2 regions of the Microbacterium sp. MYb64 genome follow, and region 2 is predicted to be linked to the other one. Evidence: predicted binding sites of a transcription regulator. Region 2 holds the regulator's gene; the other holds the start of a gene.
What was found. The regulator HrcA, encoded in region 2, represses chaperone genes, less so after heat shock. The targets are predictions, from matches to a motif close to TTNGCACTCGNNNNNNNCGAGTGCNAA.

Region 1 (4,911 bases), on a different contig from region 2:
CAGGCGCCGGGCGCGCCGACCGGCCACGGGGCACCACGGGCCCGCGCCGCCGCGCCGCCGCGCGCGCTCGCTCCGAACACGGAGAAGGCCCCCGGGACGGATCCCGGGGGCCTTCTCGAAAGGGGGATGGACTCAGAAGTCCATGCCGCCGGACGGGTCGGCCGGCATGGCCGGCGCCTTCTCCGGCTTGTCGGCGACGACGGCCTCGGTGGTGAGGAACAGGCCGGCGATCGACGCGGCGTTCTGCAGCGCCGAGCGGGTGACCTTGGCCGGGTCGATGATGCCCTGTGCGAACATGTCGCCGTACTCGCCGGTCGCGGCGTTGAGGCCGTGACCCGTGGAGAGCTCGGAGACCTTGTGCGCGACGACACCCGGCTCGAGACCGGCGTTGAGGGCGATCTGCTTGAGCGGCGCCTCGATCGCGACGCGAACGATGTTCGCGCCGGTCGCCTCGTCGCCCGCGAGCTCGAGGCCGTTGAGGGCCTTCGTGCCGGACTGGATCAGCGCGACGCCACCACCGGCGACGATGCCCTCCTCGACGGCGGCCTTCGCGTTGCGGACGGCGTCCTCGATGCGGTGCTTGCGCTCCTTGAGCTCGACCTCGGTGGCCGCGCCCGCCTTGATGACGGCCACGCCGCCGGCGAGCTTGGCGAGGCGCTCCTGCAGCTTCTCGCGGTCGTAGTCGCTGTCGGTGTTCTCGATCTCGCGACGGATCTGGGTCACGCGACCGGCGATCTGCTCGGCGTCGCCGGCACCCTCGACGATCGTGGTCTCGTCCTTGGTGACGATGACCTTGCGCGCACGGCCCAGCAGGTCGAGGGTCGCGTTCTCGAGCTTGAGACCGACCTCCTCGGTGATCACGGTGCCACCGGTGAGGATGGCGATGTCCTGCAGCTGCGCCTTGCGACGGTCGCCGAAGCCCGGAGCCTTGACGGCGACGGACTTGAAGATGCCGCGGATCTTGTTCAGCACCAGGGTCGCGAGGGCTTCGCCCTCGACGTCCTCGGCGATGATGACGAGCTCCTTGCCGTCCTGGATCACCTTGTCGACGACGGGCAGAAGGTCCTTGATGTTCGAGATCTTCTGGTTCGCGATGAGGATGTACGCGTCCTCGAAGACGGCCTCCTGGCGGTCCGGGTCCGTGACGAAGTACGGGTTCAGGTAGCCCTTGTCGAAGCGCATGCCCTCGGTGAGCTCGAGCTCGGTGCCGAAGGTCTGGGACTCCTCGACCGTGACCACGCCCTCCTTGCCGACCTTGTCGATGGCCTCGGCGATGAGCTCGCCGATCTCCGGGTCGGCGGCCGAGATCGACGCGGTGGCGGCGATCTGCTCCTTCGACTCGATCTCCTTGGCGGAGGCGAGCAGCTCGGCGGTGATGGCGGCGACGGCCTTCTCGATGCCCTTCTTCAGGCTGATCGGGTCGGCACCGGCGGCCACGTTGCGCAGGCCCTCGCGGACGAGCGCCTGTGCGAGCACGGTGGCGGTCGTGGTGCCGTCTCCGGCGACGTCGTCGGTCTTCTTCGCGACCTCCTTGACGAGCTCCGCGCCGATCTTCTCGTACGGGTCGTCGAGCTCGATCTCCTTGGCGATGGAGACGCCGTCGTTCGTGATCGTGGGGGCGCCCCACTTCTTCTCGAGCACGACGTTGCGGCCACGCGGGCCGAGGGTCACCTTGACCGCGTCGGCCAGGATGTTCAGGCCGCGCTCGAGACCGCGACGGGCCTCCTCATCGAAAGCGATGATCTTTGCCATGAGTTCTGTCGTCCCTCCTGGACGTAGACATTGGGTTTAGCACTCAGATCAGTCGAGTGCTAAACCCAGTCTGGCACTCGACCCCTGTGAGTGCAAGCCGCGGAGGGAGCGTCCGAACTCAGCCCGTCGAACCGTCGCCCGAGGTGTCGGCGGGGGTCGGCTCGGTCGTCGGAGCGTTCTTCGCGAGATCCTGCCCGAGCACCACCGTCAGCTGCTTCTGACCGGCCACGACGTCGTCGCCGTACTGATCGCTCAGGGCGATCTTCGTCGCCCCGATGAGGTTCGCGAGCGCCTGCGCCGCGGACTTGTCCGCCTCGGTCTTGTAGTAGACCGTCGTCGCCGGGAAGTCCTGCGTGCTGGCGTCGCTCGCGGCCACCGCGTTCCCGGCGAACCCGGCGGCGACGATCGTGTCGCGTGTGCTCGCGGCGAGGCCGTTCGCCGTGGTCGCATTCAGCACCAGCACGGCGTACGACGTGTCCAGCGCCGGAGCGGAGGCGGTCGCCGTCCGTGACACGCTGGGCATCGGCGTGCTGGTGTCGAAGCTGATCCTGCCCATCGCGAGCATCGCGGCGAAGATGCCGATGGCGATGAGCACCGCGGTCGCCACGGCGGCCCAGAGCAGCACGAACCAGCCGCGCATCCCGGGGTTCTCGGCGCGGTGGGCGCCGACCCGGCCCTGGGCGTGCGGGATCACGTCGAATCGGTCGCGGGCGGATTCAGGCATTCCATGATGTTATCCGGGGTGCTCCTGCGGTTTCCGTGAACGACAGGCCGGGAGTACGAGGCGAGTCCTCGGCTCAGCGGGCGGAGAGCGCGGTGCGACCGGCCCGACGCGCGGCCGCATCCTCGCGGATCCGGCGAAGACGACGCACCAGCATCGGATCCTCGACCAGCGCCTGCTCGGAATCGATGACCCGGTCCAGAAGCTGGTAGTACCGCGCCGGAGTGAGCTCCAGCTCGGCCCGGATCGCCTCTTCTTTGGCACTGGAGTGCCCGGGGCGCCGCGCCTCGAACGCGAGGATGACGCGCTCGCGGTCGCTCAGGAGGTCGGTCACCGTTCCAGGCTACGTCCCGAGGGGTGCCGTTCGAGGACGGCGCGCCTGCCCGTGGCCCCTCGGCGCGCGGAACGCGGGAGAATGGATCCGACCCTGGGAGGATCCATGTCGCATCGCGTGACCAAGACCGACGCCGAATGGCGGGCCGAGCTCGACCCGCAGCAGTACGCCGTGCTGCGCGAGGCCGCGACCGAACGGGCGTGGACCGGCGAGCTGCTCGACGAGCACCGCGCAGGCCTCTACACCTGCGGCGCGTGCGGTTCCGAGCTGTTCCGCAGCGGCACGAAGTTCGACTCCGGCTGCGGCTGGCCGAGCTTCTACGAATCCGTCCGCCCCGAGGCCGTGCAGCTCATCGAGGACACCAGCCTCGGGATGACCCGCACCGAGGTGCGCTGCGCGAACTGCGGTTCGCACCTTGGCCACGTCTTCCCGGACGGGTTCGGCACGCCGACCGGCGACCGCTACTGCATGAACTCGATCGCGCTGTCCTTCCAGCCCGACGAATCCGCCACCGAGGCATGAGCGCGCTCGAGGCCGTCCGACGCCGGCAGTCCTGGTCCAAGGTCACGCCCGAGGCGCCGACGCGCGAACAATTGCTGCCGCTGATCGCCGCCGCCGGCCGGGTCGCCGATCACTCCTCGCTCCGGCCGTGGCGCCTGATCGAGCTGCGCGGGGAGGACCGGGAGCGGCTGGGATCCGCGATCGCGGAGGCGACGGGCGACTCCTCTCCGTCGTCCAAGCCGTTGCGCGCCTCCCTCCTGATCGCCGTCGTCGCCAGCTACCGGCGCAGCGACAAGGTGCCGCGCTGGGAGCAGGAGGCGGTCGCCTCGGGCGTCGCGCACGTGCTCAGCCTGCTGCTCGACGAGGCCGGCTGGGGCGTCATCTGGCGCACAGGCGGTTACACCCGCGCCGCGGCCGTGGCGCGCACGCACGGGCTCGGACCCGACGAGGAGCTGCTCGGATGGCTCTACGTGGGCGGCAAGCCGGGGAAGGAACCGGGCCGGCGCTCACCCGTCGACGCCGAGGCCGTGCTCTCCCGCATGCCGGCCGAGCGCGCGGACCACGACGGCGTGCCGGCGCAGGATCCCGGAAAGCCCGACGCCTGCGGGAAGAAGGCGAAGAAGAAGGCGAAGAAGAGGGCGAAGAAGGCCGCCAAGAAGGCCGAGAAGCGGAAGAAGGCCGAGAAGGCGGAGCGAAAGCTCAGGAAGGCCGAGAAGCGGAGCTGAGCCGCCGGCGGCTCCGCCACGGCAGCGCGGCCAGCACCGACAGCACCGCGGCGAGCACCATGACGACGACCTGCCATGCGGCGGGTCCCGCAGCAGGCGGCCAGATCAGATCGATCAGCACCGACACCGCGAGCTGACCGAGCACGGCGCCGAGCCCCATCAGCAGCACTCCCGTGCGGGCCACGATGACCACGCCCAGCAGGATGTAGGACGCGCCGAGCAGCCCGCCCAGGTAGAGCCACAGATCGCCGGGAAAGGCCGCCGGCAACGGCTCTGGCGCTCCCGTGACGAGCAGGCTCGCGCCCGCCGACACGGAGAGCACGAGCACTCCCCCGACGAAGCTCATGTACGTCGCGCCGAGGGGCGAGGCGATGCGCTGTCCGAGTCTGCCGTTCACGGCGGACTGGAACGCGATGCCCGCACCGGTGAGGAACGGCAGCACCAGCATCCACCACGGCGCCCGGCCGAGCACGTCTCCGCCGAGGGAGACGCCGACCGCGATGAGGGCGCACGCGCCGCCGATGAGCCTTCCGGGGGTGATGGCCACCACGCCGGCGGGTCCGAAGCCGAACCGGTCCAGCAGCAGGCCGTGCAGCGTCTGACCAGCCACCACGCCGACGCTGAACAGGGCGACCCCGAGCACGCCCGCGACGAGTCCCTGCGTCGACACGGTCAGCGCGCCGCAGGCGCCGCCGAGCAGCATCCACCATGGCACGTCTCCGGTGCGGATCCCTCGCCACAGGCGCCCGAGCGCCAGGCGTCCGGAGCGCGTGAGCAGCACGGGGAAGCTCAGCAGCACCAGGCCCACGGCGAAGGACACCCAGCCGGCGAGGATCCCGTTGTCGAGGTGCACTCCGAGCTGCCCGTTCACGCGCGCC
Region 2 (4,911 bases):
CGTCGATCGCGTCGACGTACTCCTTCTGGCCCAGCGTCTTCGGCCTGATCACCCGTCCGCGCGTGGAGAGGATCGCCTCGCCGAGGACCTCGCTCGGGCGCACGCCCTCGCGCTCCAGCATGCGCGCGGACTGGGCGACGTCGCTGGGGGCGAGCGCGTGCCCGGAGCGCGTCAGCTCGATGAGCTCGTCCACCAGCTTCTGCGCCGAGCGCACGGCGGCCGGCTCCCCTGTCAGGGTGACCTCGTTGCCGCGCACCATCACGTCGACCGCGGGATGCTCCTTCTCGAGCATGCGCAGCAGCCGGTCCTGCGGGCCGAGCAGCTGCACCATCGCGACCCCGTCCACCTCGATGCGGGCCGAGGTCATCGGCTCCGCCATGTCGTCAGAAGCCAACGAGCTTGTTCTCCTCGAGATTGCCGAGCACGTGAGCGTGCACGTGGAAGACGGACTGCGCGACGCTCGCGCCGTTGTTGAAGATCAGGCGGTACTCGCCGTTCGCATGCTCGTCCGCGATCTCCTTGGCCGCGGCGACCATCTTCGCCATGAGACCAGGGTCGCCGGCGGCGAGCTCTGTGACATCGCGGAACTGCTCGGACTTGGGGATCACGAGCACATGAAGCGGCGCCTGCGGGTTGATGTCGCGGATCGCGAAGACGTCGTCGGTCTCGAGCAGGATCTCGCCGGGGATGTCCCCGTTCAGGATGCGCGTGAAGATCGAGGGTTCGCTCATGCGGCCCAGTCTATCGGCGCGGTGCTGCGCGACGGCGGACTACCAGCGCCCGCGCGCCACGTTCAGGACCGCGATCGCGGCAGGGCCTGCGGTCGACGTGCGCAGCACGGTGTCGCCCAGCAGCACGCGCTCGGCGCCGGCGGCGACGAGCCGATCGATCTCCTCCGGTGCGATCCCGCCCTCCGGCCCCACGACGAGCACGAGGTCGCGCTCGTCCTGGACCAGGGCGGACAGCGCCGCGGGGGCTGTGGGATCCAGGATCAGCACGCGCTGCGCGGCCGCGCGGCGCACCAGATCCGCGGTCGTCTCGACGTCGGCGACCTCTGGGATCCAGGACCGGTGCGCCTGCTTGGCGGCCTCGCGCACGATCGTCGACCAGCGCTCCCGGCCCTTCGCCGCCTTGGCGCCCTCCCATCGGGAGACGCTGCGCGCCGCCTGCCAGGGCACGATCTCGTCGACGCCGAGCTCGCACGCCGCCTGCACCGCGAGCTCGTCGCGGTCGCCCTTCGCGAGCGCCTGCACGAGCAGGATCCGAGGGTCGGGACGGGGATCCTGCCGTCTCGAGAAGATGCGCACTTCGACGAGACCCGGTGCCGCCGAGGCGACCTCGCCCTCGAGCCAGGTGCCGGCCCCGTCACCGAGCGTGATCGGCTCGCCGATCCGCACCCGGCGCACGACGGCCGCGTGCTTGGCCTCGGCGCCGGTGAGTGCCACGACGGATCCGGCCGTCGCCGCGGTCGCGTCGGGCGTCACGAAGTGCAGGGCCATCGCGGATCAGCCCCGGAAGCGGTCGCGCAGCTTGGAGAACAGCCCCTGGTGGAACTCGGCCAGCTTCGGCGCCGGCGCCTTGGTGCGCTTGGCGAAGTCCTCGATGAGCTGGCGCTCCTTGTTGTCGAGCTTCGTCGGGGTGAGCACCTGCACGCCCACGCGCAGATCGCCGCGCTGGCTTCCGCGCAGCGGCGTGACGCCCCGGCCCTTGATCGTCAGCACGTCGCCCGACTGCAGGCCCTGGCGGATCTCGAGATCCACGGATCCGTCCAGGGACTCGATCGTGGTCGTGGCGCCGAGGATCGCATCGCTCATCGCGACCTCGAGGGTTGCGAGCAAGTCGTCGCCGTCGCGGCTGAACCGGGCGTGCGGGGCGACGGTGACCTCGACGTACAGGTCGCCGTTCGGGCCGCCGGCGCGGCCGACCTCACCGGATCCGGGCAGCTGCAGGCGCAGGCCGGTCTCGACGCCGGCCGGGATGTCGAGCCCCACCGTGCGACGCGAGCGCACTCTGCCCTGGCCGTTGCAGGTCTGGCACGGGAACGGGATCGTCGTGCCGAAGCCCTCGCAGGAGCCGCACGGCGCGGTCGTGATGACGTTGCCGAGCAGACTGCGCACCTGCTGCTGGACGTGACCCGAACCTCCGCAGATGTCGCAGGTGACGGGTGAGGTGCCCTCCTGGCAGCAGGATCCCTGGCACGTCTCGCAGAGCACGGCCGTGTCCACCTCGATGTCCCGGTGCACGCCGAAGACGACGTCGCCGAGTTCGAGCGTGACGCGGACGAGGGCGTCCTGACCGCGCTCCCGGCGCGAACGAGGACGCGCGGCGCGCGCCCCTCCGCCGCCGAAGAAGGTCTCGAAGATGTCGCCGAAGCCGCCGAACCCTCCGAAGCCGCCGTTGCCGTTCTGGTCGCCGCCCATGTCGTAGCGGCGTCGCGAGTCGGCGTCGCTCAGCACGTCGTAGGCGTGCGTGACGAGCTTGAACCGCTCCGCCGCATCCTCACTGGGGTTCACATCGGGGTGCAGCTGACGTGCGAGCCGCCGATAGGCCTTCTTGATCTCGTCCTCGCTCGCATCGCGCGAGACGCCGAGGACCTCGTAGTGATCCGTCACCATCGCCTTTCCGGGCCGCCAGGCGGCGGCGCGTGTGTTCTGCGGCCGCTCAGCGGCCGGACTCGTCCTCTTCGAGCAGCCTCGACAGGTAGCGGGCCACGGCCCGCGCCGCCGCGAGGTTGCTCGGGTAGTCCATCCGGGTCGGCCCCATCACGCCCACGCGTGCGGTGCCGCCGTGCGTCACGTAGTCGCTCGCCACGATCGATGCCTCGCCGAGGCCGAACGCGGCGTTCTCCGTGCCGATGCTCGCGGCGAGACCGTGCTCGTCGACGCGCATCTCGCTCATCAGCCGCAGCAGCGTCACCTGCTCCTCGATCGCCTCGAGGAGAGGGTGGATGCTGCCGCGGAAGTCGTGCTCGCGCCGGGCGAGGGTCGCCGCCCCCGCCATCACCAGGCGCTCCTGGCGGAACTCCGCGAGCTCCTCAGCGACGGCACGCAGCACAGCGGCACGAGCGGCGTCGATCCGAGGGCCGTACGAGGTCTCCGCCGCCGCCTCCACGCGCTCCGCGCCGCGGCGCACCGAGCGGCCGGTCAGCAGCTCGGTGATGACCGCGCGGAGCAGCCCCAGCTCGGCGTCGTCCAGCTCGACCGGCAGCGGCACGATCCGCTGCGAGACGCCGCCTGCATCGGTGACGAGCACGATCAGCAGCCGGTTCGGGGCGAGGGCCACGAGCTCGACGTGCGTGATGTGGGCTCGGGCGAACGACGGGTACTGCGCGAGCGCGACCTGCCCCGTGAGCCGCGTGAGCACGCGCACGGTGCGCACCATGAGGTCATCGAGGTCGGCGGGATCCGCGAGGAAAGCCGTGATCGCGCTGCGCTGGGCCGCCGTGAGCGGCCGCACCTGCGCGAGATGATCGACGAACACGCGATAGCCCTTGTCGGTCGGCACCCGCCCCGAGGAGGTGTGCGGCGCCGCGATGAGGTCCTCGTCCTCGAGCTGGGCCATGTCGTTGCGGATCGTCGCGGCGGACACGCCGAACGCGTGCCGCTCCACGATCGACTTGCTGCCGACCGGCTCATTCGTCTCGACGTAGTCCTCGACGATGGCGCGGAGCACCTGGAGTCCGCGTTCTGAGACCATCGCTCCTCCTCACCGTTGGCACTCGTGCATCCTGAGTGCCAATCCTATCCTGCCGGGCCCTTCGACAGGCTCAGGGACCGGGGATGTCGAGGATGCGGCACTCCCTAGGATGTGGCCATGGACCAGGACCTCGTGCGCACAAGGATCTCCTCCGGCGAGCTGATCGGCCGACGCAGAGACGGCATCGACCGGTATCTCGGCGTGCCGTATGCCGCCCCGCCCTTCGGCGAGGGCCGCCTCCGGTCGCCGCGGCCCGTCGAGCAGTGGTCCGCGCCGCGCGACGCCGCCGCGTTCGGGCCGACGGCTCCGCAGCTGCCCTACGCGGGGGCGACCGCGGAGATCCTCGGCAGCCTCCGTATCGACGGAGACGACATCCTCACGGCCAACGTGTGGACGCCGGCGGGCGCGGACGCCGCTCCGGTGGTGCTGTGGATCCACGGCGGCGCCCTCGAGCGTGGCACGGCGGCGCTGTCGATGTACGAGGGCACGGAGTTCGCGCGGGACGGCCTCGTCTTCGTCAGTGTCAACTACCGGCTGGGGTCCGAGGGCTTCTCCGTGCTCGCGGACGCGCCGCGCAATCTGGGACTCCAGGATGTCGCGGCGGCCCTGCGCTGGGTGCGCGACGAGATCGCGGCGTTCGGCGGCGACCCCGGCCGGATCACGCTCATGGGCGAGTCCGCAGGAGGAGCGCTCGTCGCCGCGCTCCTCTCCCGACCCGACACCAGGGCGCTGGTGCGCGGCGGGATCGTGCAGTCCGGCCCGCTCGAGGCGCAGACTCCAGAGCGCGGCGGGCGCGTGACCCGCCAGCTCGCGAAGCGGCTGGGCGTCCCGGCGACGCGCGAGGCGTTCGCGGCGCTCGCCCCGGACGCCCTGCTCGAGGCGCGACGCGCCCAGGCCGCCGGATCCTCCCCGCTCGGCGGTGCGCCGGGCTTCCAGCTCGTGCGGGATCCCGAGTCGCTGCCGCAGTCGCCGCACGAGGCGCTCGTCGACGTCGATGTGCCGCTGCTGATCGGCACCAACACGGACGAGTACCGGCTCTGGTTCCCGCCGGAGGCCGTGAGGGGGATCCGGCCGTCGAAGCTGCTGCTCGCGCGCCTCGCCCTGCGCATCCCCGCCGCGGCGGCCAGGGCGGTGCGCGCCGATCATCCCGGCGCGAGCACCGGGGAGGTGTTCGGCCAGCTCGCCACGGACCTGCTGCTGCGCGCGCCCGCCACC

Region 1: groL (chaperonin GroEL) is a predicted target of HrcA. The motif match lies at 1,789-1,815, and genes of this name have one in related genera.

The regions. Positions count from the first base shown of each region.
Region 1 is NZ_PCOW01000001.1:292,915-297,825, reverse strand. Features, by position in the region: gene groL (chaperonin GroEL) at 133-1,752, opposite strand; gene CQ044_RS01440 (LytR C-terminal domain-containing protein) at 1,871-2,476, opposite strand; gene CQ044_RS01435 (DUF3263 domain-containing protein) at 2,550-2,807, opposite strand; gene msrB (peptide-methionine (R)-S-oxide reductase MsrB) at 2,913-3,329, shown strand; gene CQ044_RS01425 (nitroreductase family protein) at 3,326-4,033, shown strand; gene CQ044_RS01420 (DMT family transporter) at 4,008-4,911, opposite strand, start outside.
Region 2 is NZ_PCOW01000025.1:37,899-42,809, reverse strand. Features, by position in the region: gene CQ044_RS17215 (PhoH family protein) at 1-379, opposite strand, end outside; gene CQ044_RS17210 (HIT domain-containing protein) at 384-731, opposite strand; gene CQ044_RS17205 (16S rRNA (uracil(1498)-N(3))-methyltransferase) at 771-1,499, opposite strand; gene dnaJ (molecular chaperone DnaJ) at 1,506-2,612, opposite strand; gene hrcA (heat-inducible transcriptional repressor HrcA) at 2,662-3,696, opposite strand; gene CQ044_RS17190 (carboxylesterase/lipase family protein) at 3,814-4,911, shown strand, end outside.